Regions from separate parts of the Streptomyces sp. NPDC030893 genome, predicted to be linked through region 4. Evidence: riboswitches for the same ligand, from Rfam matches in the RefSeq annotation. Region 4 holds a riboswitch; each other region holds the start of a gene.
What was found. A riboswitch is a leader RNA that binds a small molecule or an ion and turns the genes downstream of it on or off. The one in region 4 is predicted to bind cobalamin.
Positions count from the first base shown of each region.

Region 1: linked by a shared signal. The riboswitch ahead of ACZ434_RS17105 (cobalamin biosynthesis protein) and the one ahead of ACZ434_RS14850 (ribonucleoside-diphosphate reductase subunit alpha) in region 4 are both predicted to bind cobalamin.
Region 2: linked by a shared signal. The riboswitch ahead of ACZ434_RS10415 (energy-coupling factor ABC transporter permease) and the one ahead of ACZ434_RS14850 (ribonucleoside-diphosphate reductase subunit alpha) in region 4 are both predicted to bind cobalamin.
Region 3: linked by a shared signal. The riboswitch ahead of ACZ434_RS03480 (prenyltransferase/squalene oxidase repeat-containing protein) and the one ahead of ACZ434_RS14850 (ribonucleoside-diphosphate reductase subunit alpha) in region 4 are both predicted to bind cobalamin.

Region 1 is NZ_JBVIFC010000008.1:27,727-31,196, reverse strand. It holds gene ACZ434_RS17110 (cobyric acid synthase) at 1-96, opposite strand, end outside; gene ACZ434_RS17105 (cobalamin biosynthesis protein) at 93-1,034, opposite strand; cobalamin riboswitch at 1,157-1,292, opposite strand; gene ACZ434_RS17100 (hypothetical protein) at 1,468-1,689, opposite strand; gene ACZ434_RS17095 (inorganic phosphate transporter) at 1,721-2,980, opposite strand; gene ACZ434_RS17090 (class II aldolase/adducin family protein) at 3,135-3,470, shown strand, end outside.
Region 2 is NZ_JBVIFC010000004.1:104,767-108,236, forward strand. It holds partial or broken gene cbiQ (cobalt ECF transporter T component CbiQ) at 1-219, opposite strand, end outside; gene ACZ434_RS10410 (energy-coupling factor ABC transporter substrate-binding protein) at 226-591, opposite strand; gene ACZ434_RS10415 (energy-coupling factor ABC transporter permease) at 588-1,298, opposite strand; cobalamin riboswitch at 1,329-1,511, opposite strand; gene ACZ434_RS10420 (PadR family transcriptional regulator) at 1,711-2,049, shown strand; gene ACZ434_RS10425 (HAAS signaling domain-containing protein) at 2,046-2,984, shown strand; gene ACZ434_RS10430 (AMP-binding protein) at 3,050-3,470, opposite strand, start outside.
Region 3 is NZ_JBVIFC010000001.1:788,018-791,487, reverse strand. It holds gene ACZ434_RS03490 (glycosyltransferase family 4 protein) at 1-131, opposite strand, end outside; gene ACZ434_RS03485 (TetR family transcriptional regulator) at 338-1,054, shown strand; cobalamin riboswitch at 1,107-1,243, shown strand; gene ACZ434_RS03480 (prenyltransferase/squalene oxidase repeat-containing protein) at 1,361-2,608, shown strand; gene ACZ434_RS03475 (SCO2322 family protein) at 2,605-3,237, shown strand; gene ACZ434_RS03470 (CbiQ family ECF transporter T component) at 3,362-3,470, shown strand, end outside.
Region 4 is NZ_JBVIFC010000006.1:164,574-168,043, forward strand. It holds gene ACZ434_RS14850 (ribonucleoside-diphosphate reductase subunit alpha) at 1-1,477, opposite strand, end outside; cobalamin riboswitch at 1,600-1,762, opposite strand; gene ACZ434_RS14855 (GNAT family N-acetyltransferase) at 1,777-2,283, opposite strand; gene mctP (monocarboxylate uptake permease MctP) at 2,356-3,470, opposite strand, start outside.

The DNA.
Region 1 (3,470 bases), on a different contig from region 4:
GCCCTGCCGCACCAGCCACCGGCAGATCCCGGCGGTCACCACGCTCTTGCCGGCGTCCGAGGTGGTCCCGGCGACCAGCAGCCCCCCACCGCTCATGGCCTGCGTCCCTTCACGATGCTCCGCGCGAGCACACCGGCGCCGAGCGCCAGCCAGCCCACGCGCCGCGACAGCCGTACCGCCCGGTCGATGTCGGACACGGCGACGGCCCGCCCGCCGCCGTTGAGTACCGGCCGGTGCTCGACCCGGCCGCTGTAGGAGAGCGTCCCGCCGAGCCGTACCCCGAGCGCGCCCGCGAAGGACGCCTCGACGGGACCGGCGTTGGGGCTCGGATGGCGGTGCGCGTCGGCCCGCCAGGCCCGTACCGCGCCGCGCGGGTCCGGTCCGCCGGCCGCGGCGAGTACGGCGGTCAGCCGCGCCCCCGGCCAGCCGGCCACGTCGTCGAGACGGGCGGAGGCCCAGCCGTAGCGGCGGTGGCGGGGGGACTTGTGGCCGACCATCGCGTCCAGGGTGTTGACGGCCCGGAACCCGAGCAGGCCCGGCACCCCTGCGGCGGCGCCCCACACGAGCGCGCCCACCACGGCGTCGGAGGTGTTCTCGGCGACCGACTCCACCACCGCGCGGGCGATGCCGTCGGCGTCCAGCGCCTGCGGGTCACGGCCGCACAGGTGCGGCAGCCGCTCCCGCGCCGCCTCGACGTCCCCGGCCTCCAGGGCCCGCCCGACGGCGCGGGCCTCCCGGGCCAGCGAGGTGCCCCCGACGACCGCCCAGGTGGCGGCGGCCGTCAGCGCGACGGAGGCGGCGGGGGAGGAGCGCACACAGCGGGCGGCGACGCCGCCCAGCGCCACGGCGCCGCCGACGCACACGGCGGTGTGCACGGCACCCCGGCCCCGGTCGTCGCGCCACAGCACTCGTTCCACGGCAGCCGCGGCCCGCCCGAAAGCGGCGACCGGGTGCCCACGGCGGGGATCGCCGAGCAGCAGGTCGCCGAGGAGGCCGGCGGCGGCGCCGTACGCGAATACGCGATCGGCACCCATGGGGTCAGCCGGTGACGGATCCGGAGGGACCGGCCCCGAAGCGGGGTGGGGTGTCGCTGATCGACCTCGACAGGCAGCCGCGCATGGCGATATGTCCTCACTCAGGGTGTCCACGCCCTGGTTCGACGAGACCGGCGGTGAGAGTTCCTGGCTCCCGGGTGTTCACCCGGTGACAGTGGCGGGACCGCGCCGGAATCGCACCGGCTTCCTCTCCTGCCGCCGTATTGGCTGAGGCAGTCCACCACGGCCCCCGAAGGGCCGTCAACTTGCCGTTGACCTGCGAGGCTGAAGTGTGCTGAGGCCCACAGAGGGGTTCCGGTGGGTGAACCGCGGGCGGGGTGCGCACACGACGGCGGGCGGTGCGGGTGCCGGGGCTCCCGCACCGCCCGCCGGACGGTGACGATCGTGGATCAGGGCATGATCCGGGCCGGGGTCAGGCCATGATCAGGTAGATCCCGTAGCCCACCGCCGCCGCGCACGCCGCGAAGCATGCCCAGGCGCCGGTGACGGCCAGGACCGCGGACTGGCCCTGGGCGGCTGCCCGCTCGCGGCGGGACAGTCCGGTGATGCCGAGGGTGAACAGGGCCACCAGCGCCACGGTGACCACGAGGCTGACGCCGAAGACGGAGCCGAGGGCTGCCCAGTCGATCTGCATGGTGCTCTTCTTCCTTCGTACCGGGTCGCGGTCAGACGGCGGTCTTGGCCGGCGCCGCCGGGTCGTTGGGGGCCGGGATCGTGGCCGCGAGTTCATCGGTCACGGTGCCCGCCGGGGGAGGGGTGACGGCGGCCATCGCCTGCGTCACCACGCCGGACGGCTCCTCGCCGGACGGCGCCTCGCCCGGGACCTCGTGGTCGTTGACGTTGGTGTGGTCGACGATCTCGCGGCGGGAGATCTTCCAGATGGCGAAGCTGGAGGCGACCAGGAAGACGGCCACGACCGCGGTGCCCCAGCTGCCGAAGCCGCAGACCCACTCGGCGACGGCCGCGACGAAGGCCGCCGCGGGCAGCGTCAGACCCCAGGCGACGAACATGCGGGTGGCGGTCGACCAGCGGACGACACCGCCCTTGCGGCCGAGGCCCGCGCCCATCACGGCACCGGAGACGGAGTGCGTGGTGGAGAGGGAGAAGCCGAGGTGCGAGGAGGCCAGGATGACCGTCGCGGCGCTGGTCTGGGCGGCGAAGCCCTGCTGCGGCTGGAGGTCGGTCAGGCCCTTGCCCATGGTGCGGATGATGCGCCAGCCGCCGAGGTAGGTGCCCAGCGCGATGGCGACACCGGCCGAGACGATGACCCACATCGGCGGGTCGGAGTCGGGGGCGAGGGCGCCGCCGGCGACCAGGGCGAGCGTGATGATGCCCATCGTCTTCTGGGCGTCGTTGGTGCCGTGGGCCAGGGAGACCAGGCCGGCGGAGGCGATCTGGCCGGCGCGGTAGCCCTTCTCGGAGGCCTTGCCGTCGGCCTTGCGGCCCAGGCGGTAGGTCAGCCGGGTCGCGAACATCGCGGCGAGACCGGCCACCAGCGGGGCGGCGATCGCGGGGATCAGTACCTTGGTGACGAGGACGTCGCCGTGCACCGCGCCGAAACCGGCGGAGGCGACGGTGGCGCCGATCAGACCGCCCATGAGGGCGTGCGAGGAGCTGGACGGCAGTCCGACCAGCCAGGTCAGCAGGTTCCAGAGGATCGCGCCGACCAATGCGGCGAAGATGACCTCGGGACGGATGCCCGCCTCGTCGACGAGGCCTTTGGAGATCGTGTTGGCGACCTCCACCGAGAGGAATGCGCCCACGAGGTTCAGTACGGCGGACATGGCCACCGCGACCTTGGGTCGCAGGGCACCGGTCGAAATGGTCGTTGCCATCGCGTTCGCGGTGTCGTGGAAACCGTTCGTGAAATCGAACGCGAGTGCGGTTACCACCACAATCGCGAGGATCAGCGAGAAGCTTTCCATTTACCCAGGCAATCGTTCGAGGTCATTGGCTGGTCGAACGTAGGTAACCAGGGTGAACGGAAGATGAACTGGAATGGGCATCGTGGTGACCGTAAGAGGGGGTGGCCGCTCCGCCGGACGGCCCAGTGCGCAGGCCACCTGGCAGGATCGCGGTATGACCGGGCGGCAGCGGGACGGACGGGAAGCGGAGGACGCCGGGCACCCCACGGGGAGCCGGCGGGTCGGCGAGGAGGAGGCGCACGCCTGGCGGGAGCTCGTCGAGACCGCGCGCCGGACCGTCGCCGACGGACTCGTCGTCGGCACCTCCGGCAACGTGTCGGTGCGGGTCGGCGAGACGGTGCTGGTCACGCCGTCGGGAGTGCCGTACGACCGGCTGACGCCGGACGATGTGACGGGCGTCGACCTCGCCGGCCGGCAGGTGCTCGGCTCGCTGGTCCCGACCAGCGAGCTTCCCATGCACCTCGCGGTGTACCGCACCACCGCCGCGCGC
Region 2 (3,470 bases), on a different contig from region 4:
GAAGCCCAGCGGCACCCGGTACGCCCGCCACAGGCGCCGCGCCGGCACCCCCGCCGGGCCGAGCAGCACCGTGAGCGCGGTCACCAGCACCAGGGCCGCTCCCGGCCAGGGCGGCAGTGCGATCGCGAGCACGGTGAGGCCGAGCCCCAGCACGGCCTTGTCCACGGGATGACGGCGGCGCCAGCGGCTGCTGTGCGCTGCCGCGTCGATCGGCAGCACGGGCCGTCAGACCGGTCGTCCGGCGGCGGCCCCGTCATCGGCGTCCCCGGCTGTCCCGGTCCGCTCGACCGCCCGCTCCTCGCCCTGCCGCCGTCCGCGGCGCAGCCCGAAGTAGTAGGCGAGGACGCCCGCGCCGATCGCCGCCTGGAGGGCGAACAGCGCCGACTCGACCTCCCCGGAGGGTGGTTCGTACAGCGGGGAGAACCACGGTTCGTAGTCCGGGTCGATCTCGGTGATCGCCGTCTCCGCCTCGGCGTCCGCGCCGGCGAACGGCTCCTCCTTGTGGTCGCCGAGCCCGAACACCAGCGGGATCACGGCGAGGGCGGCCACGAGGGCCAGCAGCAGTGTGTTGATCCTCGCGTTGCGGCTCATCGGGTCACCGCCCCGGCCGGCTCCGCCGGCTTGCGCCCGGCCACCGAGGTCACCAGCACCCCGAGCCGGGTCAGCTCGCCCCTGCTGGAGCGCACCAGCATGCGCATCACCAGCACGGTCAGCAGCCCCTCGCTCACCGCGAGCGGGATCTGCGTCACGGCGAAGATGGAGCCGAACGTGCCCAGCGCGCCGGGGAATCCGCCGGCCGGGTCGGGGAAGGCGAGCGCCAGCTGCACGCTCGTCACGCAGTACGTCGACAGGTCGGCGGCGAACGCTCCGCAGAACACGGCGCCCATCAGCGGCGCTCCGGACCGCCGCAGCAGCCGGTGGACGCCGTACCCGGCCCACGGGCCGACGACCGCCATCGAGAAGACGTTGGCGCCGAGCGTGGTCAGCCCGCCGTGGGCCAGCAGCAGCGCCTGGAACAGCAGGGTGATGGTGCCCAGCACCGCCATCACCGGCGGCCGGAACAGGATCGCGCCGAGTCCCGTGCCGGTGGGGTGGGAACAACTCCCCGTGACCGACGGCAGTTTCAGCGCGGACAGGACGAAGGTGAAGGCTCCCGAGGCGCCGAGCAGCAGTGTGCTCTCGGGATGTTCCCTGACTTCACGGATGAGCGACCGGGCTCCGTGGACGACGAACGGCGCCGATGCGACGCCCCAGGCGACCGCGTGCGCCGGTGGCAGAAAACCCTCGGCAATGTGCATGGCTCAGCAGACCCTCTCCAGCACCTCGTGGATGGTTGACGCGCCTTGGCCGGTCTCCTGGCTGACGGGTACCACCGCCCGTGCTCCGCCTTCCCGGGTCCCGAGGGACCCAGTGGCTGCCCGCGAGGGCCGGAGCCGGACTTCCCGATCACAGTGGCGAGGGCCGCACCGGTATCGCACCGATTTCCCGTCACCAAGGCGTGGCGACAGTAATGCCCCCACCGGCCCGGTGACAAGCGGTCACCGGGGGCGCGCGGACGGCGCACACCTGCGCACACCTGCGCGACGGGGGAGGGTCCCGCGCCGTTCGCCCCGCTGTCTCCCGTGCCGCCTAGCGTCCGGGCCGTCGGCCCGGGAACACACATGGAGCGGGGGGTGACATTAGTGTGCGGCGCACAGTATCGTGTGAGCCGTGTCCGTAGAAGAACTGACCCTGAGCCAGGCGCAGGAACTGCGCCGCGGGACGGTGGTGCTCGCCTGTCTGGCGCTGCTCCGGAAACCGCAGTACGGCTATGCGCTCCTGGAGACGCTCGACGACGCGGGGGTCACCGTCGACGGAAACACGCTCTACCCACTGCTGCGGCGCCTGGAGAAACAGGGGCTGCTGACGAGCGAGTGGAACACCGACGAGTCCCGCCCGCGCAAGTTCTACCGCGTCAGCCCCGACGGATCCCGGGTCCGCGAGGGCCTGGTGCGGGAATGGCAGGATCTCGTCGCCTCGATCTCACGACTCACCAAGGAGAACGAATGAGTACGGGGGTGCTCACCGAGCGCTATGTCCACGAGGTGGTCCGGCGGCTCCCGGCGGACCAGCGTGAGGACCTGGCGCAGGAGCTCCGCGCCACCATCGCCGACACCGTCGAGGGGCGGGGCGGCGACGACCACCAGGCGGCCGAGCGGGAGGTGCTCAGCGAACTGGGGGACCCGGTGCGCTACGCGGCCCGGTACACCGACCGGCCCGTGTCCCTGATCGGCCCGGACCTGTATCCCGCCTACATACGGGTGCTGGTCCCCCTGGTCACCGGCGTGCTGCCGGCCCTCTCCCTCGGCCTCGCGCTGCTGGAGGTGGCCGACGGCGGCGGCCTCGGTGCGGCCCTCCGGGTCGGCGCCGGCACGCTGGTCGGAGTCGGCGCCCAACTGGTCGCGGCGATCACCGTGGTGTTCGCCGTGACCGAGCGGGTGCGGTACCGCCGCGGCACCACGGGCGAGCGCTGGACGCCGGACGAACTGCCCGACGCCCCGCGGGACGACCGGGGCGGGGTCGCGGCCCTCGCCGCCGTGGCCTGGGACGTGCTGCTGTTCGCGCTGATCGTCTGGCAGCACACCGCCGAGCCGTACCGGGCGGACGGCGGCGAGCGGCTGGAGGTGCTGAACCCGGACCTGTGGTCGGGCTGGATCTGGCCGGTTCTCGCCGGTCTCGCCGGCCTCGCGGTGGCCGGGGTCGCACGGGTGGCCGGCCGGGGCTGGACCGTCCGTCTGGCCGGCTGGTACGCACTCGCCCACGCGGTGTTCACCCTGCCGCTGGCCTGGGTGCTGTACCGACAGGAGCTGTTCAACCCCGACTTCCTGGCCGACGCCACGACCCTCTGGGAGTCCCAGGAGTCCGTCTACGGCGGGGCGGCGCTCATCGTGCTCGCCATCGGCGTCACCTCGGTCGCCAAGGCCTTCCGCGCGGCGCTGCGCTGACGGCGGGCGACGACGGGAAGGGGGGCTGCCCGGCCACGGCCGGGCAGCCCCCCTTCGTGCGCGTCTCACCCGGTGCTCAGCGCGTCCCGGATCCGGTTGCGGTCGATCTTCCCCGTCGACGTCCTCGGCAAGGGCTCGGACACCAGCTCGAACACGCCCGGCACCGCCGCCCGCACCGCCCGCTCCGCACAGTACTGGCGCAGCGCCAGCACCCCCACGGAGCCGGGCGCGGCCGGCCGTACGCGCGCGTGCAGGCGGTGGCCGGCGACCGGGTCCGGGAGCGCGACGACGGCCGCCTCGGCGACCGCCGGGTGCTCCAGCAGAATGCTCTCGACGTGCTGGGTGCTCACCTGGGTGCCGCGCACCTTGACCATGTAGTCGGTCCGTCCGAGCACGCTCAGCGAACCGTCCTCGTGCCGCCGGGCGACGTCGCCGGTGCGGTAGTACACCACGCCGGGCACCCCGTCCCGGTGCGGCGCGAACCTG
Region 3 (3,470 bases), on a different contig from region 4:
TGGCGGACGTAGACGCCCTGGCCGCCGCAGAACGGGTTTCCCTTATAGGTGAGGAGTGCGATCCGGAGCGGTCGCAAGCCGTCGGATGCGGGGCCCGCCGAGGGCCCGGCCTGACTGGCCTCAGCGGTCACTCTGGGCCCCCTTCTCCCTGCACGGTCCCGCGACATTACGCCGGGACGCTGATCTAGAACAAGTTTCAGAGTTGATCGTCCGGAGGATCCGAATCTACCGGCAGGTAGGGACGGTGGGAGCGGCGGAGCGGGTGATTCACGCCACGACGGACGGCGTGCCATGCTGTCCGATCATCGACCCTCACCGACTGTCACGGACGGGACCCATGCCCGCGGAAGCCAGAAGGACCGAGGCGGCCGAGGCGGCCCAGGCGGCTGACGCGGTCGTCGCGGGGAAGGCCGCGTCAGCGGCGCGGCCGGACGCGGCCTCTCCCCTCACCGAGCGGCAGGAGGCGCGGCGGCGGCGCATCCTTCAGGCGTGCGCGCGGCTGGCCGGCCGGGGCGGCTTCGACGCGGTGCAGATGCGGGAGGTCGCGGAGTCCTCCCAGGTGGCCCTGGGCACGCTGTACCGCTACTTCCCGTCCAAGATCCATCTGCTGGTCGCCATGATGCGGGACCAGTTGGAGCACATGCACGCGACGCTGCGGAAGAAGCCCCCGGCCGGCGCGACCGCCGGCGAGCAGGTCGCGGAGACCCTGATGCGGGCCTTCCGGGCGCTCCAGCGCGAGCCGCAGCTCGCCGACGCGATGGTGCGCGCCCTGACCTTCGCGGACCGCGGCGCGAGTCCGGAGGTCGACCGGGTCACCCGGCAGACCACGCTGATCATCCTGGACGCCATGGGGCTCACCGACCCGACGCCGGACCAGCTCGCGGCGGTCCGGGTCATCGAGCACACCTGGTACTCGGCGCTGATCACCTGGCTGTCGGGGCGCGCCTCCATCGAACAGGTCGGCACGGACATCGAGACGGCGTGCCGGCTGATCGACCTGACCTCCCCCGGCCCCGCCGGCCCCCGCGGAGACGGCGGAGGCACCGCCGGGTGACCTCGCTCACCCCGCGGCCCCGCCCCGTTCCCACCGCTCACGGCCGCCCCTGACCTCACCTTTACGGGCGGGTAGAGTGGCGGCGTCGTCATCACACCCGTACGGGGGGAAGCCGGTGCAATTCCGGCGCTGACCCGCAACCGTGAACCGTCCGCGAGACGGTGAGCCGGACTGCCCCGCACGGATCGTGACCGGCTCACGTGCCCGGCAGCCCGCCGGCGCACGGGCACCGTCGAGGTATACGGAGCCGAGCCGCCGGGGTGTCCCGCGCTGCCCGGCCCTCTTCAGGGAGAGGCCCCGCCCATCATGATCGTCCGTCGCAGCGCAGCGGTTCTCGCCGCCGTCGCCGTGATCGGCGCCGCCGCACCGGCCGCCGCCGATTCGTCCCCGTCCCCGTCGCCGTCCCAGCCGGCGCTCCCCTCCGCCCTGTACGGCGACAGCGACCCCCAGTACGACGGCGTCTGGCGCCAGTCGCTCGCCCTGCTCGCGCAGCACACGGCGGGCGTCGAGCCGCCGAAGGCCGCCGTCGACTGGCTGACCGGCCAGCAGTGCTCCGACGGCTCCTTCGCGCCGTACCGTGCCGACATAGCGCAGGCGTGCGACGCCGGCACGACGGTCGACACCAACCAGACCTCCGCCGCTGTCCAGGCGCTCGCCGCGCTCGGCGGCCACGACGCGGTCACGGACAAGGCGGTCGGCTGGCTGAAGTCCGTGCAGAACGAGGACGGCGGCTGGGGCTACCTGGCGGGCGGCGCCAGCGACACCAACTCCACCTCCGTCGTCGTCGGCGCCCTCGCGGCCGCCGGGGAGAAGCCCGCCGAGGTGAAGAAGGACGGCAAGTCCCCCTACGACGCCCTGCTGGGGCTGGCGCTGCCCTGCGAGGGCGACGGCGCGGGCGCGTTCGCCTTCCAGCCGGACAAGAAGGGCGAGTTGACCGCCAACGGCGACGCGACGGCGGCGGGCGTGCTCGGCTCGCTCGGCGCGGGCATGGCCGCCGGGCCGGGCGGGGGCGGACAGGGGAAGACCGGGTGCGAGAAGGCCGGCAGCCCCGAGCAGGCCGCCGCCAACGGCGCCGCGTACCTCACGGCCGCTCTCGCCGAGGGCGGTCACCTCGTCTCCTCCCTGCCCGGCGCCGAGGACCAGCCCGACTACGGCAACACCGCCGACGCGGTCGTCGCGCTCGCCGCGCAGGGCGCCACGGCGCAGGCCGGCACCTCCCTGGCGTGGCTGGAGAAGAACGCCGCCGACTGGGCCGCCCAGAGCGGTCCCGCCGCCTACGCCCAGCTCATCTTCGCGGCCCACGCGACGGGCGCGGACCCGCGTGCCTTCGGCGGCACGGACCTGGTGGAGCGGCTCTCGGCGACGGGCCCCGCCGCCCCCGAGAAGACCGGCGGGAAGACCGGCGGGAAGACCGGCGAGGAGAAGAAGGCCGAGGAGAAGAAGGACGACTCCGGTCCGGGCTCCGCCCTCTGGTGGATCGTCGGTGTCTGCCTGGCCGCCGCTGTCGCCGTCGGCGGCTTCCTGCTCCGCGCCCGCGCGAGGAAGCAGCCGTGATCCGCCGGTTCACCGTCCTGTTCCTGGCCGCGCTCCTGCCCCTGCTGGCGGGGGCGGGCCAGGCCCAGGCCGCCGGCTACCGCTACTGGTCCTTCTGGGAACAGGACGGCACGGCATGGACGTACGCCACCCAGGGCCCGTCCCTCGCCCGCCCCGCGGACGGTGACGTCCAGGGCTTCCGCTTCTCCGTCAGCGAGGACTCCGGCGACGCGGCGAAGCCCCGGGGCACCGCCGACTTCACCGCCATCTGCGCCGGCACCCCGGCGCGGGACGGCGCCAAGCGCGTGGCGCTGGTCATCGACTTCGGCACCCCCGCCGACGCGCCGTCCGGCGAGACCCCGCCGGCGGGCCGCACGGCCTGCGCGCAGGTCCCGGAGGACGCCACCACGGCGGAGGCGCTGGCCTCGGTCGCCAAGCCCCTCCGCTACGACGCGGGCGCCCTGCTCTGCGCGATCGCGGGCTACCCGGAGAAGGGCTGCGGCGAACAGGTCGCGGCGGACCAGGCGCCCGCGCCCGCGGAGCAGGAGACGGACGAGGGCTCCGGCCCGTCGCTGGGCCTGATAGCCGGAATCGCCGTCGTGGCCGTCCTCGCGGCGGCAGCGGTCTGGCAGGTACGCCGCCGTGCCTGAGGACTCGCGACCGCGCCTCCCCCAACGGGGGCGCACCCCGCGGACGCCGGGCCGCGCGGCACTCCCCGCCGCGCCCCGGCGCCCCCGCGCGTCCCTCCACCCCGGCGCCTGGTGGCTCTGGGCGCTGGCGCTGGGCACCGCCGCGACCCGCACCACCAATCCCCTGCTGCTCGCCCTGCTCATCACCGTCTCCGCCTACGTCGTGGCGACCCGCCGCCCCCACACCCCCTGGT
Region 4 (3,470 bases):
GGTAGAAGTTGATGTCGACGACCCGGTCGAGGAACGTCACGGCCGTACGCACCGTCTCGTCCAGGCGCTCCCAGTCGATGTCCCCCCGCTCCACGAAGGCGCCGAGGTTGACCGACCCCAGGTTGCAGACCGCGGTCTCCCCGTCGTCGGTGACCTCCAGGATCTCCGTGCACAGGTTCGAGGAGTGGATGACATGGCCCGGCTCGGCGGTCTGGTTGGCCGTGCGGTTCGCGGTGTCCTTGAAGGTCATCCAGCCGTTGCCGGTCTGTGCGAGGGTGCGCATCATCCGGCCGTACAGCTCACGCGCGGGAAGGGTCTTGCGGGCCAGCCCCGCCGCCTCGGCCCCGCGGTAGGCGGCGTCGAACTCCTCGCCCCACAGGTCGACCAGCTCCGGCACGTCCGACGGGGAGAACAGCGACCACTGCCCGTCGGCGTCCACCCGCCGCATGAACTCGTCCGGCACCCAGTGCGCGAGGTTCAGATTGTGCGTACGGCGGGCGTCCTCACCGGTGTTGTCGCGCAGCTCCAGGAACTCCTCGACGTCCAGGTGCCAGGTCTCCAGGTAGACCGCCGCCGCGCCCTTGCGCCGCCCGCCCTGGTTCACGGCGGCCACCGAGGCGTCCAGCGTCTTCAGGAACGGGACGATGCCGTTGGAATGGCCGTTGGTGCCGCGGATCAGGGAACCCCGGGCACGGATGCGGGAGTAGGCCAGGCCGATGCCGCCGGCGTGCTTGGAGAGCCGGGCGACCTGGTGGTAGCGGTCGTAGATGGAGTCCAGCTCGTCCTTGGGGGAGTCGAGGAGGTAGCAGGACGACATCTGGGGGTGCCGGGTGCCGGAGTTGAACAGCGTGGGGGAGGAGGGCAGGTAGTCCAGGCGGCTCATCAGCCCGTAGAGCGCGGCGACCTCGTCCACCGAGCGGGCGCTGTCGTCCCCGGCGAGACCGGCGGCGACCCGCAGCAGGAAGTGCTGGGGCGTCTCGACGACCTTGCGGGTGACCGGGTGCCGCAGCAGGTAGCGGCTGTGCAGGGTGCGCAGGCCGAAGTAGCCGAAGCGGTCGTCGGCGCCGGGGTCGATCAGCGCGTCGAGCCGGCCGGCGTGCAGCCGGACGAACGCGGCGGTCCGGTCGGCGACCAGGCCCTCGCGGTGCCCGGTCGCGACGGACCCGGTGAAGGAGGTGACGCCCTGCGAGGCGGCCTCGGCGCGTACGGAGAGGGTCAGCAGCCGGGCGGCGAGCCGCGAGTAGGCGGGGTCCTCGGAGATGAGCCCGGCCGCCGCCTCGGTGGCCAGCTCCCGCAGCTCCGCCTCGTCGGCGGACGCGGACCGGCCGCGCAGCGCGGCGGCGGCGACCCGGCCGGGGTCGGCGCCCCGCAGGTCGGCGGACAGCTCGGTCAGGGTCCGCAGCAGCGCGGCACCGGGGCCCTCGCTCTCCCGGGTCACGTCGATCGCTGAAGCCGGATCGGCTGGCGCGATGGTCACGTGGGGCTCTCCCTCGCTCGGCACGGGGCCTCGAAGAGCGCAGGGGGCAGTACACGAACGCACGGGGCGTCGCGTCCACCGGCCCATTCCGCGAGGCCCGGACGTCGGGCACCCGGACCGGACGGCCGGGCGCACTGTCGGCAGGTCCTCGGACTGACGCCCACGCACACGCGGGCATGGGTACACCGTTGCGGGACAGTTCCGGATTCACACCGGATTCCCCTGCGGCGACAGCGAGCACGAGCATACATCTTGTGCCGGGTGCCGCCGACAGCCCCATATCTTGTGTCGCGTCGGTGTCAGAGCGTCAGTGTGTAGGCGAGGAGCATGAGGTCGTCCACGTCCGGCAGCGGGTTCCAGTCGCGTTCGGGTGCGCGGGTGAAGCCCAGCCGCTCGTAGATGCGGTGGGCGGAGCGCATCGTGGGCTGGGTCGACAGCACGATCGCCCGGCAGCCCTCGGTGGCCCGTGCCCGGTCGACGCAGGCCCGCACCAGGGCCTCCCCGGCGCCCCGGCCCCGGGCCGCGTGGGCGACCGCGAGCATCCGTATCTCCGCCTCGCCGGGCCCGGCTATGTCGCCCATCGGCCCGCCGCCCGGCACGAAGGTCACCCCGCCCAGCACCGTCCCGTTCTCCTCGGCGACCAGCACCTCGGCGGCGGCCGCCCGCTCCGCCACGTCCCGGAGCCGGTCGAGATACGGGTCGCTCTCCCCGAAGTCCAGCAGCCCGTCCCGCAGATAGGCCTGCGCGGTGATCTCACCGAGTTCCCCGTACTCGCCGGGCCGCGCCGGCCGGATGACGATGTCCATGAGGGGAGTGTGCCGGACGGGTACGACAACGGGCCGCCGGTTTTTCCCGGCGGCCCGTCACCCGACGGGGTGTCAGTGGCTGCTGCCCGCCGTGGCCGGCGGGAGCTCCGCCGCGACGCCGGGGTCGCCCGCGTCCGCCGTGTAGTCCTCCGGCGCGGTCCGGTCGATCCCCTCGGGCGCCTTGAGGGCCCGCATGACGAAGGTCAGCACGACCGTCACCACGACATTGAGCACGAAGGCCGTGAGACCGATGTAGCCGATCTCACCGATGCCCGGGATCTCCTTCGCGGACCCGCCGAAGTGCTTCTGCGTGGGCGAGGCCACCCCGTACGCGGCGACCGTGCCGTAGACCATGCCGACCGCCCAGCCGCCGATCAGCGCCCAGCGGTGGAACCAGCGGGTGAACAGGCCGCCCACCAGCGCCGGGAAGGTCTGCAGGATCCAGATGCCGCCGAGCAGCTGGAAGTTGATGGCGACCGTCTTGTCCATGGTCAGCACGAACGCCAGCGCGCCCACCTTCACCAGCAGCGAGACGATCTTGGAGACCTTGGTCTCCTGCGCCGGGGTGGCGTCCGGTCTGATGAAGTCCTTGTAGATGTTGCGGGTGAACAGGTTCGCCGCCGCGATCGACATGATCGCCGCCGGCACCAGCGCGCCGATGCCGATCGCCGCGAAGGCCACGCCCGCGAACCAGGCCGGGAACATGTTCTCGAAGAGCTGCGGGATCGCCAGCTGGCCGTTGTCGACCTCGACCCCGGCCGCGATCGCCATGAAACCGAGCAGCGCGAGCAGACCCAGCATCAGCGAGTACAGCGGCAGGATCGTGGTGTTGCGGCGGATCACCTCACGGCTGCGCGAGGACAGCGTCGCCGTGATCGAGTGCGGGTACATGAACAGCGCGAGCGCCGAGCCCAGCGCCAGCGTGGCGTACGTCCACTGGCCCGCCTCGCCCGGTACCAGCGAACCGCGCGGGGCTCCCGTGGCCGGGTTGGTCTCGCTGTACGCCTCCCGCGCGGAGGCGAAGATCTCGTCGAAGCCGCCCAGCTTCACCGGGATGTAGATGATCGCCACCGCGATCACCAGGTAGATCAGGGTGTCCTTGACGAAGGCGATCAGCGCGGGGGCCCGCAGCCCCGACGAGTAGGTGTACGCGGCCAGCACGCCGAAGGCGATCAGCAGCGGCAGGT